2 regions of the Ramlibacter henchirensis genome follow, and region 1 is predicted to be linked to the other one. Evidence: riboswitches for the same ligand, from Rfam matches in the RefSeq annotation. Region 1 holds a riboswitch; the other holds the start of a gene.

Region 1 (9,988 bases):
GCCCTTGACGGTGGCGATGACGATCTTGCCCTTGGCCCGCACGTCCTGGCCGGCCGCCTCCTGCTGCTTCTTTTCTTCCTCGATGTAGGGAATGAGGTGGGCCACGGCCTGCTTCATCACGCGCGCCGACTTCACCACCTGCGGCAGGAACATCTTGCCGGCGCCGAACAGGTCGCCCACGATGTTCATGCCGTCCATCAGCGGCCCCTCGATCACGTGCAGCGGGCGGCCGCCCTTGGCCAGGACCTGCTGGTACATCTCCTCGGTGTCAGGGACGATGTGGTCGGTGATGCCGTGCACCAGCGCGTGCGCCAGGCGCTGCTCCACCGGCTGCTGGCGCCACTCGTTGCGCTTGCCCTCGTCGCGCGCCGCGCCCTTGGCCTGCTCGGCGATCTCCACCAGGCGCTCGCCGGCATCGGGCCGGCGGTTCAGCACCACGTCCTCCACCCGCTCGCGCAGCGTGGGTTCCACTTCGTCGTACACGCCCACCATGCCGGCGTTGACGATGCCCATGTCCATACCGGCGCGGATCGCGTGGTAGAGGAACACGGTGTGGATGGCCTCGCGCACCGGGTCGTTGCCGCGGAACGAGAAACTCACATTCGACACACCGCCCGAGACCTTGGCGCCGGGCAGGTTCTGCTTGATCCAGCGGATGGCCTCGATGAAGTCGACCGCGTAGTTGTTGTGCTCCTCGATGCCCGTCGCGATGGCGAAGATGTTGGGGTCGAAGATGATGTCCTCGGGCGGGAACCCGACTTCGTCCACCAGAATGCGGTAGGCGCGCCGGCAGATCTCGGTCTTGCGCTCGAAGCTGTCGGCCTGGCCCTTCTCGTCGAAGGCCATCACCACCGCGGCCGCGCCGTAGCGCCGCACCAACGTGGCCTGCCGCTTGAACTCGGCCTCGCCTTCCTTGAGCGAGATGGAGTTGACGATGCCCTTGCCCTGCAGGCAGCGCAGGCCGGCTTCGATCACCTCCCACTTGGAGCTGTCCACCATCACCGGCACGCGCGCGATGTCCGGCTCACTGGCGATCAGGTTCAGGAACCGCACCATCGCGGCCTTGCTGTCCAGCATGGCCTCGTCCATGTTCACGTCGATGACCTGCGCGCCGTTCTCGACCTGCTGGCGCGCCACGGCCAGCGCCTCCTCGAACCGGCCGGCCAGGATCATCCGGGCGAAGGCCTTGGAGCCCGTGACGTTGGTTCGCTCGCCGACGTTGACGAACAGGCTGCCGGGGCCGATGGCGACCGGTTCGAGTCCGGATAGCTTGAGCGGGGGGACGTGGGGGGTTTCGGGCATCGTGCTCACCTTCGTCTGATCTGCGGCCGGGCCGCGTCGAGGTGAGCGTCGTTGGGAATCTCAAGCCTGACGCCGGACGGGCCGGCGCTGCAACGCTCCTTGAGAGAGGCGTCATTTTAGCGGCAGGGTGCGACGCAGCATCGCGAGTCACCGGCACCTGAGCTTGGCGAACCTACAGCGCCGCGCGAAAACGCCTGACAGCACCGCTCGCGCGCGGCGCGGACACTGCGGCGCATGGGAATCTTCGACCTGCCAACCTACGTCTGGCCCTTCATCCTGGCCGTCGTGGCCGCGGTGACCGGCAAGGTGGTGTCCGGCCGCGTGCGCGACGACCCGGGCTCGTTCCCAGGCTGGATCCTCTATGCCGTGGCGATCGGCTGCGTGATCATCGGCCTGGCGACCTGGTGGCTGAGCCATCAGGTGTAGCCGCGCCGGACGCGCAAGGCTGCTGCCCTACGCCGCTTCCTTGTAGAAGAACTCGCGCCGGCGGCTGCGCGTGGGCAGCGGCGCGACGGCTTGCCCGATCGCGGCGATGTGCTCGGGCGTGGTGCCGCAGCAGCCGCCCACGATGTTCACCAGCCCCTCGGCCGCGAAGTCGCGCAGCAGACGCGAGGTGACGTCGGGCGTTTCATCGAAACCGGTCTCGCTCATCGGGTTGGGCAGCCCCGCGTTGGGATAGCAGCTGATGAAGGTGTCGGGCGCGGCCTTGGCCAGCTCCTGGATGTAGGGCCGCATCAGCGCGGCGCCCAGCGCGCAGTTCAGGCCGACGGCCAGCGGCTGCGCATGGCGCACGCTGTACCAGAAGGCGGTGACGGTCTGGCCGCTGAGGATGCGGCCGGATGCATCGGTCACCGTGCCGCTGATGATCACCGGCAGGCGCTGGCCGCTCTTCTCGAAGAATTCGTCGATCGCGAACAGCGCCGCCTTGGCATTGAGCGTGTCGAAGATGGTTTCCACCAGCAGCAGGTCGACACCGCCTTCCACCAGGCCATCGACCTGTTCGTAGTAGGCCGCACGAAGCTGCTCGAAGTCGACGTTGCGGGCGCCGGGGTCGTTCACGTCGGGGCTGATGCTGGCGGTGCGCGGCGTGGGGCCGAGCGCGCCGGCCACGAAGCGCGGCTGGTCGGGTGTGGAGAACTTGTCGGCGGCTTCGCGCGCGATCCGGGCCGCCACCACGTTCAGCTCATGGGAGATGTGCGCCAGCTCGTAGTCGTCCTGCGCCAGCGCGTTGGCGCCGAAGGTGTTGGTCTCGATGATGTCGGCGCCGGCCGCGAGGAAGCCTTCGTGGATGTCGCGGATCACTTCGGGCCGCGTGAGCACCAGCAGCTCGCCGTTGTTCTTCAGGTCCTTGGGATGCTCGCGGAAGCGCTCGCCGCGGAAGTCGGCTTCGGTGAGCTTCAGGCGCTGGATCATGGTGCCCATCGCGCCATCCAGGATCAGGATGCGTTTCTCGAGCAGGGCCGGCAGGGCCTGGCCGCGGGTGTAGGCGATGGGCTTCATGTCCGCAGATTGTAGGAAACGGGTGCTCCGCCCCCCCGCCAGCAGGGAGAATCAGGGGATCGTGTCCAGCGCCCCCTCCATCCTCCAGCAGGTCTTTGGCTACGAGCGGTTCCGCGGCCAGCAGGCCGACATCGTCGAACACGTCATCGCGGGCGGCGACGCGCTGGTGCTGATGCCCACCGGCGGCGGCAAGTCGCTGTGCTACCAGGTGCCCGCCATCGCTCGCGAGCGCGCCGGCCTGGGCGCCACCATCGTGGTGTCGCCGCTGATCGCGCTGATGCACGACCAGGTCGGCGCCCTGCACGAGGCGGGCGTGCCGGCCGCGTTCCTCAATTCCTCGCTGTCGTTCGAAGAGGCGCAAGACGTCGAGCGCCGCCTGATGCGCGGCGAGATCACGCTGCTGTACGCCGCGCCGGAACGCGTGACGACGCCGCGTTTCCTCTCGCAGCTGGACACGTTGCGGCAGCAGGGGCGCCTGGCGCTGTTCGCCATCGACGAGGCGCATTGCGTCAGCCAGTGGGGCCACGATTTCCGGCCCGAGTACCGGGCCCTCACGGTGTTGCACGAGCGCTATCCGGGCGTGCCGCGCATCGCGCTCACCGCCACCGCCGACGCGACGACCCGCGCCGACATCGTCGAGCGGCTGCAGCTGCAGGAGGCCCGCCAGTTCGTCAGCAGCTTCGACCGGCCCAACATCCGCTACCGGCTGGTGGAGAAGAAGGACCCGTCGGCGCAGCTGCTGCGCTTCATCGAGCAGGAGCACGAGGGCGACGCCGGCATCGTCTACTGCCAGTCGCGCAAGCGGGTGGAGGAGACGGCGCAGACGCTCTGCGAGCGCGGGGTCGACGCCCTGCCCTACCACGCCGGCCTGGACGCCGACGTGCGCCAGCGCAACCAGGACCGCTTCCTGCGCGACGACGGCGTCGTGATGGTGGCCACCATCGCCTTCGGCATGGGCATCGATAAGCCCGACGTGCGCTTCGTGGCGCACCTGGACATGCCCAAGAACATCGAGGGCTACTACCAGGAAACCGGCCGCGCCGGCCGCGACGGCCTGCCCGCGCAGGCCTGGATGCTGTACGGCCTGCAGGACGTGGTGAACCAGCGCCGCATGATCGACGAGAGCCCGGCCGGCGAAGAGTTCAAGCAGGTCATGCGCGGCAAGCTCGATGCGCTACTGGCGCTCGCCGAGGCGACCGACTGCCGGCGCGTGCGGCTGCTCGCCTACTTCGGCGAAGCGTCGCAACCCTGCGGCAATTGCGACAACTGCCTCTCGCCGCCGCAGGTGTGGGACGGCACGGACGCGGCGCGCAAGCTCCTGTCGACGGTGTACCGCGTGCAGCAGGCCAGCGGCATCAGCTTCGGCGCCGGGCACGTGATGGACATCCTGCGCGGCAAGCGCACGGAGAAGGTCGAGCAGTTCGGCCACGACAAGCTGTCCACCTTCGGGCTCGGCGCGCAGTTCAGCGAGCCGCAGTTGCGCAGCGTGCTGCGCCAGCTGGTCGCCACCGGCTCGGTGGCGGTGGACGCGGAGTCGTTCAACACGCTGCGGCTGACCGAAGGCTCGCGTGCGGTGCTCAAGGGCGAGCGGCAGGTGCTGCTGCGGGAGTCGCTGTCCCAGCCTGCCGGCCGCAAGCGGCGCGAGCGCAGCGGGACCGCGAGCGCCGTCGCGGCGGGGCTGACCGATGCCGCGCAATCGCGCTTTGCCGCGCTCAAGGCCTGGCGCGCGGAGGTGGCGCGCTCCCACAACCTGCCGGCGTACGTGATCTTTCACGACGCGACGCTGGCGGCGATCGCTGCGATGGGGCCGACGTCTGTGGATCAGCTGGAAGGCGTGAGCGGGATCGGCGCGCGCAAGCTCGAGGCCTACGGCGAGGAAGTGCTGCGGGTGCTCGCGTCGGCCTGAGTCACTGCACGAAGCCGATGTTGCGCGATTCGCGCACCTCCGGCTTGATGCGGTGCTCCGCTTCCAGCTGCTCGAGGAACTCCAGCGGCCCGAAATCCCCGGCCGCCAGGATGTCGACCTGGCGCTTGACCGCCGCGAAGTCGCCGGGGCACAGCTGGTCCAGCCGCGTGAGCCGCGCGCGGATCTCGTCCGTCAACGCACCTGACTCCCCGCCCAGCGCCTCGTTGACGAACATCGTCTCGCGCTGCGCCGGCGTCAGCGGCTTGAAGCGGATCTTGAAGGTGAAGCGCCGCAGGGCCGCCTGGTCGATACGGTCCATGAGATTGGTGGTGCACACGAAGATGCCGGCGAAGCGCTCCATGCCCTGCAGCATCTCGTTCACTTCCGTCACCTCGTAGGTGCGCTGCGCGCCGCGCCGGTCCTGCAGGAAGCTGTCGGCCTCGTCCAGCAGCAGCACCGCCTTCTCGCTCTCGGCTTCGCGGAACATGGCCGCCATGTTCTGCTCGGTCTCGCCGACGAACTTGCTCATCAGGTCGCTGGCCTGCTTGATCAGCAGGGGCCGGTCCAGCCGGCGCGCGATGTGTTCGGCCAGCGCCGTCTTGCCCGTGCCCGGCGCGCCGTAGAAACACAGCGTGCCGTGTCCGCGCGCCTTGAGCGCTTCGACGATGCGCGGGATCTCGAAACGGCTCTCCACGTTCAGCATCGCCAGGTCGTAAGTGGTGACGCTGGGGCGCGCCGCGCCGGGCGTGCGGTTGCCCAAGGCCTGGTCCGCGTTGCGCAGCTGGCGTTCGATCAGCTGTTCGACCGACGTCGACGTTCCGCCCGCCAGGCCGGCGAACCGCACCGCGGTGCGGATCTGCGCCGGCGTCAGTCCCTTGCGTTCGGTGAGCTTGGCGACGAAGCCGTCCGACACCGAAACGCCGTCCAGCGTCTTTCGCACCAGGCCTTCGCGCGCGCCCGGCGGCGGCGACTTCAGTTCCAGGTGATAGGCGAAGCGGCGGCGGAACGCCGGGTCGATCTGCTCGATGCGGTTGGTGACCCACAGCGTGGGCACCGGGTTGGATTCCAGGATCTGGTTCACCCAGGCCTTGCCGCTCACGCTGCCGTTGGCGGGAGCCGCCACCTGCTCGGCGCGCGCGATCAGCTGCGCGGCCTCGGAGCTGATGGGCGGGAACACGTCTTCCACTTCGTCGAAGAGCAGCGCCGCCTGCGCGCTGCCCTTGAGGAACACCTGCGCGATCTGAAGCGAGCGGTAGCGGTCGCGGCCGGAAAGCGAATTGCCGTCGCGGTCGGCGTACTCGACTTCGAACAGCTCGAGCCCCGCCGCCTGCGCCACCACTTTCGCGAGTTCGGTCTTGCCGGTGCCGGGCGGCCCGTACAGCAGCACGTTGACACCCGGCTCCTTGCGATCGACAGCATTGCGCAGCAGCGCGCACAGGACCTGCGCGTCTTCCTCCACGAAGGCGAAGTCCGACAGCCCGAGCGTGCTCTTCGCGCTGGGCCGGGTGAACACCGCCATCAGCTCGTTCTGGTCGCGGTATTCGCGCATCAGCACCGGCGGCAGCTTCTCGCTGACCTTCATCAGGTCGGCCAGGTCAGTGATGTTGTGCTCGGAGATGAGGTTCTCGACCAGGCCGATCCGCTCCAGCCGCGAACCGACGCGCAGCGCCTCGCCCACGTCGGCCGCGTTCACCCCCGCGATGTCGGCGATCGCGGCATAGGCCTCGGGCGCGTTGTTGACCTTGAACTCGACCAGGATGCTGCGCAGATCACGCTGGTAGCGCGCAAGCGTTCCGTAGAGGAGCAGCGCACGCTCGGCCTTGTTGAGCTGCAGGAGACCCGACAGCGCGTCGATGTTCTTTTCCACCAGCGTGGACTGCTTCTTCAGCGCATGGGTCAGCCATTCGCCGGTGACGGTGAGCACCGACAGCAGGTCCTTGGGCTGGTCCTTGGCGTACTCGTCCAGGTAGAAGAAGAGCGTGCCTTCCTCGTAGGGGCCGCGCCACACACCGTGGCGATCCAGGAACTCGGCGGTGGAGAGCTGCTCGTGGCCACGCCAGAACTCGTTGTCCTTGCAGCGGCGGCCGAGGAATTCGCGCAGGCGGGCCAGTGCGGGCGCGGGCCACACCAGGTGCCGGCCCGAGAGCGACAGCAGCCCGTTGAGGTCGCGGCGCACGTTGAACTTGCCGCCCTGCTTGGCCGCCAGCGTCAGCACGAAGTGCGAGCACATGAGGTCGAGCACGGGGGCGTCCTTCAGCCCCGGCGATGGGAGCATCTGCACATCGACCGTTCGCTTGACCATGGGAATGGCGCCTCCAGTTCGCAAAGGACACGCGGCGCCTACGATAACTCGGCTTCATCCCGCGTGGGAAGGAATCTGGGCGCCTGCGGCCGCGCCAGCCCGCCCGCCACAATGCGGGCCATGCTGGAACTCGCCGACATCCGGGCCGCCGCCCGCCGACTGCAGGGCCAGGTGCTGCGCACGCCCTGCGTTGCCTCGCAGACCCTCTCGCAGCTGACCGGCGCGCGCGTCTTCCTCAAGTTCGAGAACCTGCAGTTCACCGCTTCGTTCAAGGAGCGCGGGGCCTGCAACAAGCTGACCCAGCTGAGCGACAACGAGCGCGCCCGTGGCGTGATCGCGATGAGCGCGGGCAACCATGCCCAGGGCGTGGCCTACCACGCGCAGCGCCTGGGCCTGCGAGCCGTCATCGTCATGCCGCGCTTCACGCCCGGCGTGAAGGTGGAGCGCACGCGCGGCTTCGGCGCCGAGATCGTCCTGCACGGCGACACGCTGGACGAGGCGCGCGGCCACGCGCTGGAACTCGCCCAGGAGCAGGGCCTGACCTTCGTTCATCCCTACGACGACGAGGCCATCGTCGCCGGCCAGGGCACGGCGGCGCTGGAAATGCTGGACGACGTGCCGCAGCTCGACACGATCGTCGTGTCGGTCGGCGGCGGAGGCCTGATCGCGGGCATGTCGCTGGCGGCCAAGTCGGTCAAGGCGGGCATCGAGGTCGTGGGCGTGCAGACCCTGCGCTTCCCCAACATGTACAACGCGCTGAAGAAGGCGCAGCTGCCGCAGGGCGTGTCGACGATCGCGGAGGGCATCGCGGTCGGCACGCCGGGGAAGATCCCGCGCGAGATCATCGAGCGCTGCGTCGACGACATCCTGCTGGTGGACGAAGGCGACATCGAGCAGTCGATCGTGCTGCTGCTGGAGATCGAGAAGACTTTGGTGGAGGGCGCCGGCGCGGCGGGGCTGGCGGCGATGCTCAAGCATCCCGAGCGCTTCCGCGGCCGCACGGTGGGCCTGGTGCTGGGCGGCGGCAACATCGATCCGCTGCTGCTCGCGTCGATCATCGAGCGCGGCATGGCGCGCGCGGGGCGGCTGGCGCGCATCCGCGTGTGCGCGCGTGACGTCCCGGGCTCGCTGGCGCGCATCACGGCCACGGTCGCGGAGGCCGGCGCGAACGTCGACGAGGTGCACCACCAGCGCGCGTTCACGATGCTGGCGGCGCAGAACGTGGAGATCGAGCTGGTGATCCAGACGCGCGGGCCGCAGCACATCGAAGCCGTGCTCGGCTCGTTGCGCAAGGCGGGCTTCGAAGCCGAGCGGCAGTAGGCGGGGTTGCGCCGCACCTATCATTGCCCGCCATGACGCTCGACCAGCTTCAATCCACCCTTCCCGACTACTTCGCGCCTTGGGTGCAGGCGCTGGGCCTTCGGGCCGAGGGCTTCGATGCCGACAGCGTGACGCTGCGGCTGCCCCAGAGCGACCAGCTCGCGCGCGCCGGCAACATGCTGTGCGGCCAGGCCATGATGGCGGCGGCCGACACGGCGATGGTGCTGGCGCTCGTCAACCATTTCGGCGAGTTCCGCCCCTGCACGACGGTGCAGATGAACACAAGCTTCCTGCGGCCGCTCTCGGGTCAGGACGGGCTGGTGCAGGCCCGCATCGTGCGCGCGGGCAAGGCCCTGGCCTTCGGCGAGATCGACATCCGTGGCGCACAGGACGGCAAGAGCGTCTGCCGGGCCAGCACCACGTACGCGCTGCTGTAGCGCTGGGCGCCGGCCGCTAGAATTGCGGGTTCCACCTATCGAATCACCGAGACCCCCATGGCCAGCACCGAACACCGCCACAGCCACGGCGAGCACCACCACGAACCGCACGACACCGTCGAGAGCATCGTCCCGCTGATGCCCATCGTGCTGCCCGTCGTGGGCGGCGTGCTGATGTTCCTGCTGGCGTTCATCGCCATCTACATGGCCTGATCGAAGCGCGAACAAAGCTTTCCCCCGACAGCCCGGACCGTTGAAACGGCCGGGCTGTTTGCTTTCTGCTGCAGGGCTTCAACCCCACGCATAAAGTCATGTTTGTTTTGCATGGAATCGGGTAGTTGCGGAACCCACGTTCAGTTGCCCCTCCCTAGAATCCCCATTCCAGCCGACCCGCGGACCGCGCCGCAACGGGCGCTGCAGTGCCCCTGCCGCCCCTGAACGCCCCGCACGCCGACTGAGCCAAGCCCGGTTTCAAAAAGGCGCGCTCGGCCCCCGTTGCAGAGCTCCACCTTTTGGAAACCCGGTTTTCTATTCAGGAGCTTTGTGACGATGAACTCACCCGTGATGCAGGGTTTGACCCTCAAAACGCCGCCCTATGTGCGCAATGCCCGGCTGGTCGCCTGGGTGGCCGACATGGTCGCGTTGTGCAAGCCCGACGCCGTCCACTGGTGCGACGGCAGCCAGGAGGAATACGACCGCCTGTGCCAGCAGCTGGTGGACGCGGGCACCTTCCGCCGCCTCGATCCGGTCAAGCGCCCCGGCTCGTACCTGGCCTGGTCCGACCCGAGCGACGTCGCGCGCGTCGAGGACCGCACCTTCATCTGCTCGAAGAAGAAGGAAGACGCCGGCCCGACGAACAACTGGATGGACCCGGCCGAGATGCGCGCGACGCTGCAGCCGCTCTTCGACGGCTGCATGCGCGGGCGCACCATGTACGTGGTGCCGTTCTCCATGGGCCCGCTCGGTTCGCCCATCGCCCACATCGGCATCGAGCTGTCCGACAGCCCGTACGTGGCGGTGAACATGAAGATCATGACCCGCATGGGCAAGGCCGTGTACGAGGTGCTGGGCGTGAACGGCGAGTTCGTGCCTTGCGTGCACACGGTCGGCGCGCCGCTCAAGCCGGGCGAGAAGGACGTGGCCTGGCCCTGCAACAAGACCAAGTACATCGTCCACTACCCCGAGACGCGCGAGATCTGGTCGTACGGCTCCGGCTACGGC
Region 2 (9,988 bases), 590 kb from region 1:
GCACGACGGACGACGCGGTCCAGGCGCTCGAACTCGGCGACGAGGAGCTGTCGCGCATCGCCCGCGCCGCGCGCGAGCGCGTGCTGGACGAACACACATCGGCGCACCGCGCCCGCGAACTCGAGTCCTTGCTGGAGAACGCGCTCGCGCCGCGCGCCAGCCTGGACACCGCCTGAAACCGACACGAGAGGACGACACCCATGTGGGGAATCATTCCGGCCGCGGGCCTGGCCACCCGCATCCAGCCCCTGGGCTTTTCGAAGGAACTGCTGCCGGTGGGCAGCAACATCGTCGGCGATATCGAGCGGCCGCGCGCCGTGAGCGAGTTCCTCGTCGAGCGCATGCTCAAGGCGGGCGCGACGCGCATCTGCTTCGTCGTCGCGCCCGGCAAGTCGGACATCGTGCAGTACTACGGCACGAACATGCGGGACGCGGACCTGTGCTACGTGGTGCAGCCCAAGGCCGGCGGTTTGTGCGACGCGATCTTCCGCGCCTGCTCGCTGGTGCGGGCCGACGAGCCGGTACTGGTGGGCCTGCCCGACACGATCTGGTTCCCCGAGGACGGCTTCAACGCGCTGCCCGACGACGTGCTGTCCTTCCTGCTGTTCCCGGTGGACCGGCCGCAGGTGTTCGATGCCGTCGTCACCGATGAAGCGGGCAACGTGCAGGAGATCCAGGTCAAGCATCCGGACGCCAAGACCAACTGGATCTGGGGCGCCTTCCGCATGCCGGGCCGCGTGCTGCACGAGCTGGAGGCGCTGTGGCGAGAGCGCGGCCGCCGGGACGAATACATCGGCACGCTGGTCAACGCCTACATCCAGAAGGGCGGGCGCGCGGTCGGCGTGCGCGCGGGCGAGTCCTACGTCGACACCGGCACGGTGCACGGCTACCGCGAGGCGCTGGACCTGCTGGGCCGCCGCAAGCGCGCGGCCACCGTGACGCCGACCGGTACGCGGCCTTCCACGGTCTGCGGCAACGCGGGCGAGTCCGTGGTCAAGCGGCCGGGCGACGCGCCCTCCCGCGTGGGCGGCAAGCTGTTCAGCCGCGCCGAGATCGAGCGCCGCGTGCAGGAGCTGGGCGACTGGTTCCAGAACATCGACCTGCTGGGCGTGCCCACCGCGCCCGCGCATTTCCTGGGCGACTACCCCACGCTCAAGTGGAAGCGCTTCGCGCACGTCCTGCCCGAGGACATGCATGGCATGTCGGTGCTGGAGATCGGCTGCAATGCGGGCTTCTATTCGCTGGAGATGAAGCGCCGGGGCGCCGAGCGCGTCGTGGGCATCGACTTCGACGACTACTACCTGGACCAGGCCCGCTTCGCCGCCGAGGTGCTGGGCCAGGACATCGAATACCGCAAGCTGTCGGTGTACGACGTGGGACAGCTCGGCGAGCGCTTCGACCTCGTCCTGTTCATGGGCCTGGTCTACCACCTGCGGCATCCGCTGCTGGCGCTGGACCTGATCCACGAGCACGCGGCGCGCGACCTCTTGCTGTACCAGTCGCTGCAGCGCGGCAGCGCCGACATGGAGGCGGTTGCGCAGGACCACGACTTCTGGGAGACCGAGGTGTTCGAGCGGCCCTCCTGGCCTCGGCTGCACTTCGTCGAGCACCGCTACTCGCACGACGAGACGAATTGGTGGATCCCGAACGCGGCCTGCAGCGCGGCCATGCTGCGCAGCGCCGGCTTCGACATCGTGGCGCATCCGGAGGAAGAGGTCTTCCTCTGCAAGCGCGCCGAACCGCGGCAGCTGCCGGATGGGCCGCGGGCTGTCTATCCCGCGCGAGGAACACCGCCGATCGCGGGCAGCTGAACGAATCTCGCCGATGCAGTGGCTCGACGCGCTGTGCGCCGGCGGCGTCCCGGCGCTGCCGGCCACGCCCGTACTGGTCGTCGTGGCCCATCCGGATGACGAGACGGTCGGCGCCGGATCGCGCCTGCCGCGCCTTCGCCACGCGACGTTCATCTATGTCACGGACGGTGCGCCGCTGGATGGGCGGGATGCCGCACACCACCGTCTCACGGTCGACGCGTACCGCGAGCTGCGACTTCGCGAACGTGCGGCCGCGCTGTCCCGGTGCGGCATAGCCGAGTCGCAGATCATCGACATCGGCTGCCCGGACCAGCAGGCGGCACGCCGCTTGCCGCAGTTGGCCATCGAAATCGCCCGGTGGCTGAAGCGCCGCCGTCCAGATGTATTGCTCACGCACCCGTACGAAGGCGGGCACCCGGACCACGACGCCACTGCGTTCGCGGTCCACGCGGCGGCGGCGCTGCTGCGCCGGCAGGGCGAGCCGGTGCCGGCCGTGGTGGAGATGACGTCCTATCACCGCGGCCCTTCGGGGCTGCAGACCTGCGTGTTCCTGCCGGATGCCGTGGCGGATCGCGAGCAGGCGGCGGTGGTGCTCGATCCGCAGCAGCGCGCGTTCAAGCGCTCGCTGCTGGACTGCTACGCGACGCAGCGCGATACGCTGGACCAGTTTGCGCTCGACGTGGAGCGATTCCGTCCCGCGCCGGCCTACGACTTCCGCGCCGAGCCGCACCCCGGTCCGCTGTTCTACGAGCAGCATGCGTGGGGCCTGTCCGGAGCGCAGTTCCGGGAACTCGCCGCACAGGCAATGACGCAACTCGGGCTGGAGGGCGAGCTGTGAGCCTGAGCGTGCTGAGCGTCGGCTATCCGTTCGCCTCGGTGGGCGCGGACGCGGTGGGGGGCGCCGAGCAAGTGCTGGCGCAGCTGGACGCGGCCCTCACGGCCGCCGGGCATCGGTCGCTGGTGATCGCGCCCGAGGGGTCCGAAGTGCAGGGCACGCTGGTCGGCTCGACGCCGGTGCGGGGACCGGTGACGCAGGCGCGGCGCACCGCCGCCTGGGCCGAGCACCGCCGGCTGATCGATGCCGTGCTCGACCGCGATTGCGTGGACGTCGTGCACCTGCATGGCATCGACTTCGCCGAATACCTGCCGGCCAGCGAACGCGCGCGGCTGCTGGCGACGCTGCATCTGCCGCCATCGTGGTACCCGGCGCGCGTGTTCGAAGACGGGCGGCGCGATCTCACGCTGCAGTGCGTCTCGCAGCGGCAGCGCCTGTCCTGTCCGGCCGGCGCGGGGATGGGACCCGTGATCGAGAACGGGGTCTCGGTCGAGTCGCTCGCGTCGCGCGCACGCAAGCGGCATTACGCGATGGCGCTGGGCCGCATCTGCCCGGAGAAGAACCTGCACACGGCGCTGGATGCGGGGCGGCTCGCGCGCGTGCCGGTGCTGATCGGCGGCCAGGTCTATCCCTACGAATCGCATGAGCGCTACTTCCGTGACGCGGTGCTGCCGAGGCTCGACCGGCGCTGCCGCTTCCTCGGTCCGCTGGGGTTCCGGCGCAAGCGGCGCCTGCTCACCGCGGCGCGCTGTCTCCTGCTGCCGACGCTGGCGCCCGAAACCAGCTCGCTGGTCGCGATGGAGGCGATGGCCTGTGGCACGCCCGTGGTGGCTTATCCGAGCGGCGCGCTGCCCGACATCGTCGAGCACGGCGTCACCGGATGGCTGGTGCGCAGCGCACAGGAGATGGCCGACGCGATCGCGGCGTGCGAAGAGCTGGACCCGCAAGCCTGCCGTGCGGCCGCGCGCGAGCGCTTCTCGCTGCAGCGCATGGTGGAGGGCTACTTCAGTGCTTACCGGCAGCTTGCCCGGGGCGTCCAGCTGGCGCGCTGAGGCTGCCGCGACGCCGGTCTGCTGCGAGGCCGTCACCAGCCTGGCGGCGCTGGAGCGGCTGACGCCCGAGTGGGAAGCCCTGTGGCGTCGCGCGCGGGCCTCGCCCTGCCAATCGCCCGCGTGGCTGTTGCCGTGGTGGAAGCATGTGGGACGCGGCGTGCTGGCGAGCGTCGCGCTGCGGTCCGCGGAGAACGGCGAGCTGGTCGGCTTCGCGCCGCTGTACGTCTACACCGATGCGCAGTCGAAGAAGCGGCATCTGTTCCCGCTGGGCATTGCGACGACGGACCGGCTCGACATGCTCGTGGCGCCCGGCTGGGAGCCTGGCGTCGGGCGCGCACTCGTGGACCACCTCGTGGACCGCGGCGACGAGTGGGACCTGCTGGAAGCGCCCCAGCTTCCGGGCGGCTCCGCACTGGGTGCGCTGGCCTGGCCTGCGCGCTGGCGCCGCGAGTTGCGCGCCGCCGATCCGAACCCGGTGCTGCCATTGCCGGCGGCTGTGCCGGGACCGATGGCGCGCAATCTCGCGTACTGCCGGCGACGCGTCCAGCGCGAAGGCAGCGTCGCCTACGAGTCTGCCGATGCGCAATCGCTGCCCGACCTGCTCGACGCACTCGACCGCCTGCACGCGCGACGCTGGGCCGGGCGCGACGAGCCCGGCGTGCTGCGCGGGGAGGGCGTGCTCGAGTGGCACCGCGAGGCGGCGCCGCTGTTGCTCGAGCGTGGTCTGCTACGGCTCATTGCATTGCGTATCGACGGCCGCGTGCTGGCCGTTCTTTATGGCCTTGCCGATCCGCCCTGGGTCGCGCGCCGCCGCTGGTCGTACTACATCGGCGGCTTCGATCCGGACGCGGCGTCGCTCAGCCCGGGCACGCTGCTGGTCGGGCACGCGATCGGGCAGGCCCAGGCCGAAGGCGCGGCGCTGTTCGATTTCCTGCGCGGGACCGAGCCGTACAAGCAGCGCTGGGGCGCCGAGCCCGAAACGATGTGGACGCTGCGTGTCGGGCGGGAGTCAGTGTGAGCTGGAGGCGAACGCGGCGTCGGGTTTGACTCGGCGCAGCAGCGCCATCATCTCGCGCTCGATCCGCTGCAGGGCCTCGGGCGTGTGGCCTTCGAAGCGCACCGTGAGCACCGGCGTGGTGTTCGACGCGCGCACCAGGCCGAAGCCGTCCGGCCAGTCCAGCCGCAGTCCGTCGATCGTGCAGACCTGCGCACCGTGGGGAGCGTTGTGGCCCGCGAGCGCCGCCAGTTCGGCGGCGACACGGTGCGCCTCGCCTTCGGCGCAGGGCACGTGCAGCTCCGGCGTCGAGCAGCTCGTGGGCAGCGCCTCCAGCACGGCGCCCAGATCGTCGTGGCGCGAGAGGATCTCCAGCACGCGCGCCGCGGCGTACGTGCCGTCGTCGAAGCCGTACCAGCGCTCGTTGAAGAACAGGTGCCCGCTCATCTCGCCCGCGAGCGGCGCGCCCAGTTCGAGCATGCGGTCCTTCAGCAGCACGTAGCCGCTGCGGTCCATCACCGGCCGGCCGCCCGCGGCGGCGATGGCCTCGGGCAGCCGCTGCGTCGACTTGACGTCGAACACGATGGGCGCGCCCGGGTGCCTCGACAGCACGTCTTGCGCCAACAACATCAGCTGACGGTCGGGCCAGATGATCTGGCCGCTTCGCGTCACGACCCCGAGGCGATCGCCGTCGCCGTCGAGCGCCAGGCCGAGGTCGGCGCCGGTCTGCTGCACCGTCGCGATCAGGTCGCGCAGGTTCTCGGGCTTCGCCGGGTCGGGGTGGTGGTTCGGAAACGTGCCGTCCACTTCGGTGAACAGCTCCACGACATCGCAGCCGATCGCGCGCAGCACCTGCGGCGTGAATGCGCCGGCCACGCCGTTGCCGCAATCGATCACGACCTTCAGCGGGCGGGCCAGCCGCACATCGCCCGCGATGCGGTCGATGTATGCGCCCGCGATGTCGGCCTGCCGCGGCTGGCCGGCCGCCGATGCCGGCTTCCAGTCCTCGCGCTCGATCACCTGCCTCAGCTGCTGCAGCGCCGGGCCATGCAGCGTGCGGCCCGCCAGCAGCAGCTTGAAGCCGTTGTCGTCGCGCGGGTTGTGGCTGGCCGTGACCTGGATGCCGCTGCGCGCCAGCGTGGTGGCGGCGAAATACAGCATCGGCGTGGTGGCCAGGCCGATATCGACCACGTCGAGTCCGCCCTCTGCGAGCCCGCGCATCAGGGCGCTCGCGAGCGCCGGGCTGCTCACCCGCCCATCGCGCCCGACCACGACCGTGCGCTCTCCCTGCGCAAGTGCCTCGCCCGCAAACGCGCGGCCGATGGCGTACGCCAGCGGTTCGTTCAACGTGGCCGGCACCGTGCCGCGGATGTCATAAGCCTTGAAGACGCTGGCGGTGACTTTCATGCGCGGTTTGAGCTGGGGGGCTATGCGGCCCGGAACACCTGCGCCAGCTCGAACGGCGATGTCACCTCGAGCTGGTCGTAGCGGCAGTCCTGCGGCGGCTTGTCGGGCCGCCAGCGCAGGAAGGTGGTCGCGTGCCGGAAGCGCTCACCCTGAAGATGGTCGTACTTGACCTCACAGACCCGCTCGGGGCGCAGCGGCTCCCAGCTCAGGTCCTTGCCACCGCTCCAGCGAGACTTGGCGCCGGGCATCCGGTCGACGTCCCCCACGCTGGCCTGTGCCCAGTCGCGCCACGGATGGTCGGCCATTGCGTTCTCGCGCAGCGGCGCGAGTTCTTCGAGCAGCTGGCGCCGCATCGCCATCGTGAACGACGACGTCACGCCCACGTGCTGCAGCACGCCGGATTCGTTGTAGAGGCCCAGCAGCAGCGAGCCGACCGCATCCTGCGTGTCCTTGTACCAGCGAAAGCCCGCCACCACGCAATCGGCCGTTCGCGCATGCTTGATCTTGAACATCGCGCGCTTGCCGGGCTGGTAAGTCGCATTCGCGGGCTTGGCGACCACACCGTCCAGGCCCGCGCCTTCGAAGCGCTGCAGCCAGTCCTGCGCCTGCGCGCGGTCGGTGGTGACCGGCGTGAGGTATAGCGGCGGCCTGGCCTGGCCGAGCAGGCGCTCCAGCCGCACGCGACGCTCCTGCTGCGGCAGCTCCGTGATCGGCTTGCCGCCGGCGGCCAGCAGGTCGAAGGCGACGAAGCCGGCCGGCGTCTCCTTCGCGAGCCTGGAGATGCGCGAGGCGGCCGGGTGGATCCGCTGCTGCAGCGCGTCGAAGTCGAGGCCGCGCGGACCGACGACCACGATCTCGCCGTCGAGGATGCAGCCCTTGGGCAGCTGCTCGGCGAGCACTTTCTCCAGCTCGGGGAAGTAGCGGTTGAGGGGCTTGAGGTCGCGGCTCTGGATCACCACGCCGTCCGCGTCGCGGAACACCAGGGCGCGGAAACCGTCCCACTTGGGTTCGAAGAGGAAACCGTCGCCGGTGGGCAGCTCATCGGCGATCTTCGCCAGCATGGGTTCGATCGGGGCGGAGAACGGCTGCGCGGCGGGCATGGGGCTTTGTACCGCAGGGAGGCCCGGCCGTGGGGCGGCTCGTATAATCACGCCCATCCGAGGAGCGTTGCAGCACCCGTCGCGGTGTGAGGCTCGGAACCTACAGCAACGACGCTCACCCACTGTCCTGTGAGGTGAGTTCCCCCAGGCAGTGGTTGACCCGAAACACAGCTTTTGGAGCATCCATGAACGCCGTTCTCAAGCCCAACCGCGCACAAGACTGCGCCATCGCCGACCTCTCGCTGGCCGACTGGGGCCGCAAGGAAATCCGCATCGCCGAGACCGAGATGCCGGGCCTGATGGCCATCCGCCAGGAATTCGCGAAGAGCCAGCCGCTCAAGGGTGCGCGCATCACCGGCTCGCTGCACATGACGATCCAGACCGCGGTGCTGATCGAGACGCTGCAGGCGCTTGGCGCGCAGGTGCGCTGGGCCTCGTGCAACATCTTCTCCACCCAGGACCATGCCGCCGCGGCCATCGCCGCCGCCGGCACGCCGGTGTTCGCCGTCAAGGGCGAGTCGCTGGAGGACTACTGGGACTACACGCATCGCATCTTCGAATTCGGCGCCAAGGGCGGCGAGCACGAAGGGCCGAACATGATCCTGGACGACGGCGGCGACGCCACGCTGCTGATGCACCTGGGCCAGCGCTGCGAGCAGGACCTGTCGCTGATCGACACCCATTCCAGCGAGGAGGAGCGCATCCTCTACGCCGCCATCCGCAAGAAGCTCAAGGAAGACCCGACCTGGTATTCGCGCAAGGCGAAGGAGATCATCGGCGTGACGGAAGAAACCACGACCGGCGTGCACCGCCTGCAGGACATGGCCAACAAGGGCCTGCTGAAGTTCCGCGCGATCAACGTCAACGACTCGGTCACCAAGAGCAAGTTCGACAACCTGTACGGCTGCCGCGAATCGCTGGTGGACGGCATCAAGCGCGCCACCGACGTGATGGTGGCCGGCAAGGTCGCCCTCGTGTGCGGCTACGGCGACGTGGGCAAGGGCAGCGCCCAGGCGCTGCGTGCGCTGTCGGCCCAGGTGTGGGTGACCGAGATCGACCCGATCAACGCGCTGCAGGCCGCGATGGAAGGCTACCGCGTGGTGACGATGGACTACGCCGCCGACAAGGCCGACATCTTCGTCACCGCGACGGGCAACCGCGACGTCATCACCTACGCCCACATGGCGAAGATGAAGGACCAGGCCATCGTCTGCAACATCGGCCACTTCGACAACGAGATCGACGTCGCGACGATCGAGAAGAAGTGCAAGTGGGAAGAGATCAAGCCGCAGGTCGACCACGTGATCTTCGAGGACGGCAAGCGCATCATCCTGCTGGCCAAGGGCCGCCTGGTGAACCTGGGCTGCGCGACCGGCCACCCGAGCTACGTGATGTCCTCCTCCTTTGCCAACCAGACGCTGGCGCAGATCGAGCTGTTCACCAAACCGCAGGCCTATGAAGTGGGCAAGGTGTACGTGCTGCCCAAGCACCTCGACGAGAAGGTCGCGCGGCTGCAGCTGTCGAAGCTCGGCGCCCAGCTGACCGAGCTGACGGAGGCGCAGGCGGCGTATATCGGGGTGAACAAGGCCGGTCCGTACAAGGCGGACACGTACCGGTATTGATGCATCTTCTCCCTCCCCCTCGGGGGGAGGGTTGGGGTGGGGGCGCTCCGGTGCTCGCTCATGCACCGAGTTTGTACAGCCGCCGTGCGTGCCCCCACCCCGGCCCTCCCCCGGGAGGGGAGGGAGGAATACATTCAATGCGAGCCGACCAGCTCCTCGTCGAACGCGGCCTCGCCGCCACGCGCTCGCAGGCGCAGCGCCTGATCTCGTCCGGCCTGCGCTGGCGCGACGCGCGGGGCTGGCATGCGGTGGCCAAGAACGGTGACGAGGTGCCGGCCACAGCCGAGCTCGAGTTGCTCGACGACGCGGAGGCGCGCTATGTCTCTCGCGGCGGGCTCAAGCTCGAAGGCGCGTTGCTATCGGCGGGCATCGATTCCGGCGGACTGCGCTGCCTCGATGTGGGCCAGTCCACCGGCGGTTTCACCGACTGCCTGTTGCAGCGCGGCGCGGCGAAGGTGGTCGGGGTCGACGTCGGCCACGGTCAGTTGCACGAAAGGCTGCGGACCGATCCGCGCGTCGTCTGCCTGGAGAAGGTGAACGCGCGAGAGCTCGATGCGGCGATGCTGCGGCAGGCCGGTGTCGAGGCGGGCTTCGACCTCGTCGTCGGCGACCTGTCGTTCATCTCGTTGACGCTGGTGCTGCCCGTGCTCGCGCCGCTGCTCGCGGCCGGCGGGCGGCTGCTGATGCTGGTCAAGCCGCAGTTCGAGCTGCAGCCCGGCCAGCTGGGCAAGGGCGGCATCGTGCGCGATGCTTCGCTCTATCCGCAGGTGGAGCGGCGCATCCGCGATGCGTGCGCCGCCTGCGGCCTGGAGGTGCTGGGCTGGGTCGACAGCCCGATCGCGGGCGGCGACGGCAACCGCGAATTCTTCGTCCATGCAAGGAGGGGTGCATGAAAAACAAGCTACCGATCAGCCTGGAGTTCTTTCCGCCCAAGACCGAGGAGGGCGCGGTGAAGCTGCGCGCGGCGCGGCAGAAGCTGTATGCGCTGCAGCCCGAGTTCTGCTCGGTCACGTTCGGCGCGGGCGGCTCGACGCAGGAAGGCACGCTGCAGGCGGTCAAGGAGATCATGGCCGAGGGCTGCCCGGCCGCGCCGCACCTGTCGTGCATCGGCCAGACGCGCGAGAGCATCCGCGAGCGGCTGGTCGCGTATGCCGCGGCGGGCGTCCA

The links. Region 1 has a riboswitch for S-adenosylhomocysteine ahead of metH (methionine synthase). Riboswitches for the same ligand answer to the same signal wherever they lie in the genome.
Region 2: linked by a shared signal. The riboswitch ahead of ahcY (adenosylhomocysteinase) and the one ahead of metH (methionine synthase) in region 1 are both predicted to bind S-adenosylhomocysteine.

The regions. Positions count from the first base shown of each region.
Region 1 is NZ_SMLM01000001.1:1,782,517-1,792,504, forward strand. Features, by position in the region: gene metH (methionine synthase) at 1-1,302, opposite strand, end outside; S-adenosyl-L-homocysteine riboswitch at 1,339-1,408, opposite strand; gene EZ313_RS08845 (hypothetical protein) at 1,537-1,728, shown strand; gene EZ313_RS08850 (homocysteine S-methyltransferase family protein) at 1,756-2,802, opposite strand; gene recQ (DNA helicase RecQ) at 2,792-4,708, shown strand; gene EZ313_RS08860 (ATP-binding protein) at 4,710-7,010, opposite strand; gene EZ313_RS08865 (threonine ammonia-lyase) at 7,131-8,330, shown strand; gene EZ313_RS08870 (PaaI family thioesterase) at 8,363-8,767, shown strand; gene EZ313_RS23270 (hypothetical protein) at 8,825-8,980, shown strand; gene EZ313_RS08875 (phosphoenolpyruvate carboxykinase (GTP)) at 9,317-9,988, shown strand, end outside.
Region 2 is NZ_SMLM01000001.1:2,373,756-2,383,743, forward strand. Features, by position in the region: gene EZ313_RS11690 (CgeB family protein) at 1-176, shown strand, start outside; gene EZ313_RS11700 (TIGR04290 family methyltransferase) at 201-1,811, shown strand; gene EZ313_RS11705 (PIG-L deacetylase family protein) at 1,825-2,649, shown strand; gene EZ313_RS11710 (glycosyltransferase) at 2,646-3,698, shown strand; gene EZ313_RS11715 (GNAT family N-acetyltransferase) at 3,655-4,716, shown strand; gene EZ313_RS11720 (phosphomannomutase/phosphoglucomutase) at 4,708-6,099, opposite strand; gene EZ313_RS11725 (ATP-dependent DNA ligase) at 6,120-7,199, opposite strand; S-adenosyl-L-homocysteine riboswitch at 7,253-7,323, shown strand; gene ahcY (adenosylhomocysteinase) at 7,385-8,821, shown strand; gene EZ313_RS11735 (TlyA family RNA methyltransferase) at 8,959-9,714, shown strand; gene metF (methylenetetrahydrofolate reductase [NAD(P)H]) at 9,711-9,988, shown strand, end outside.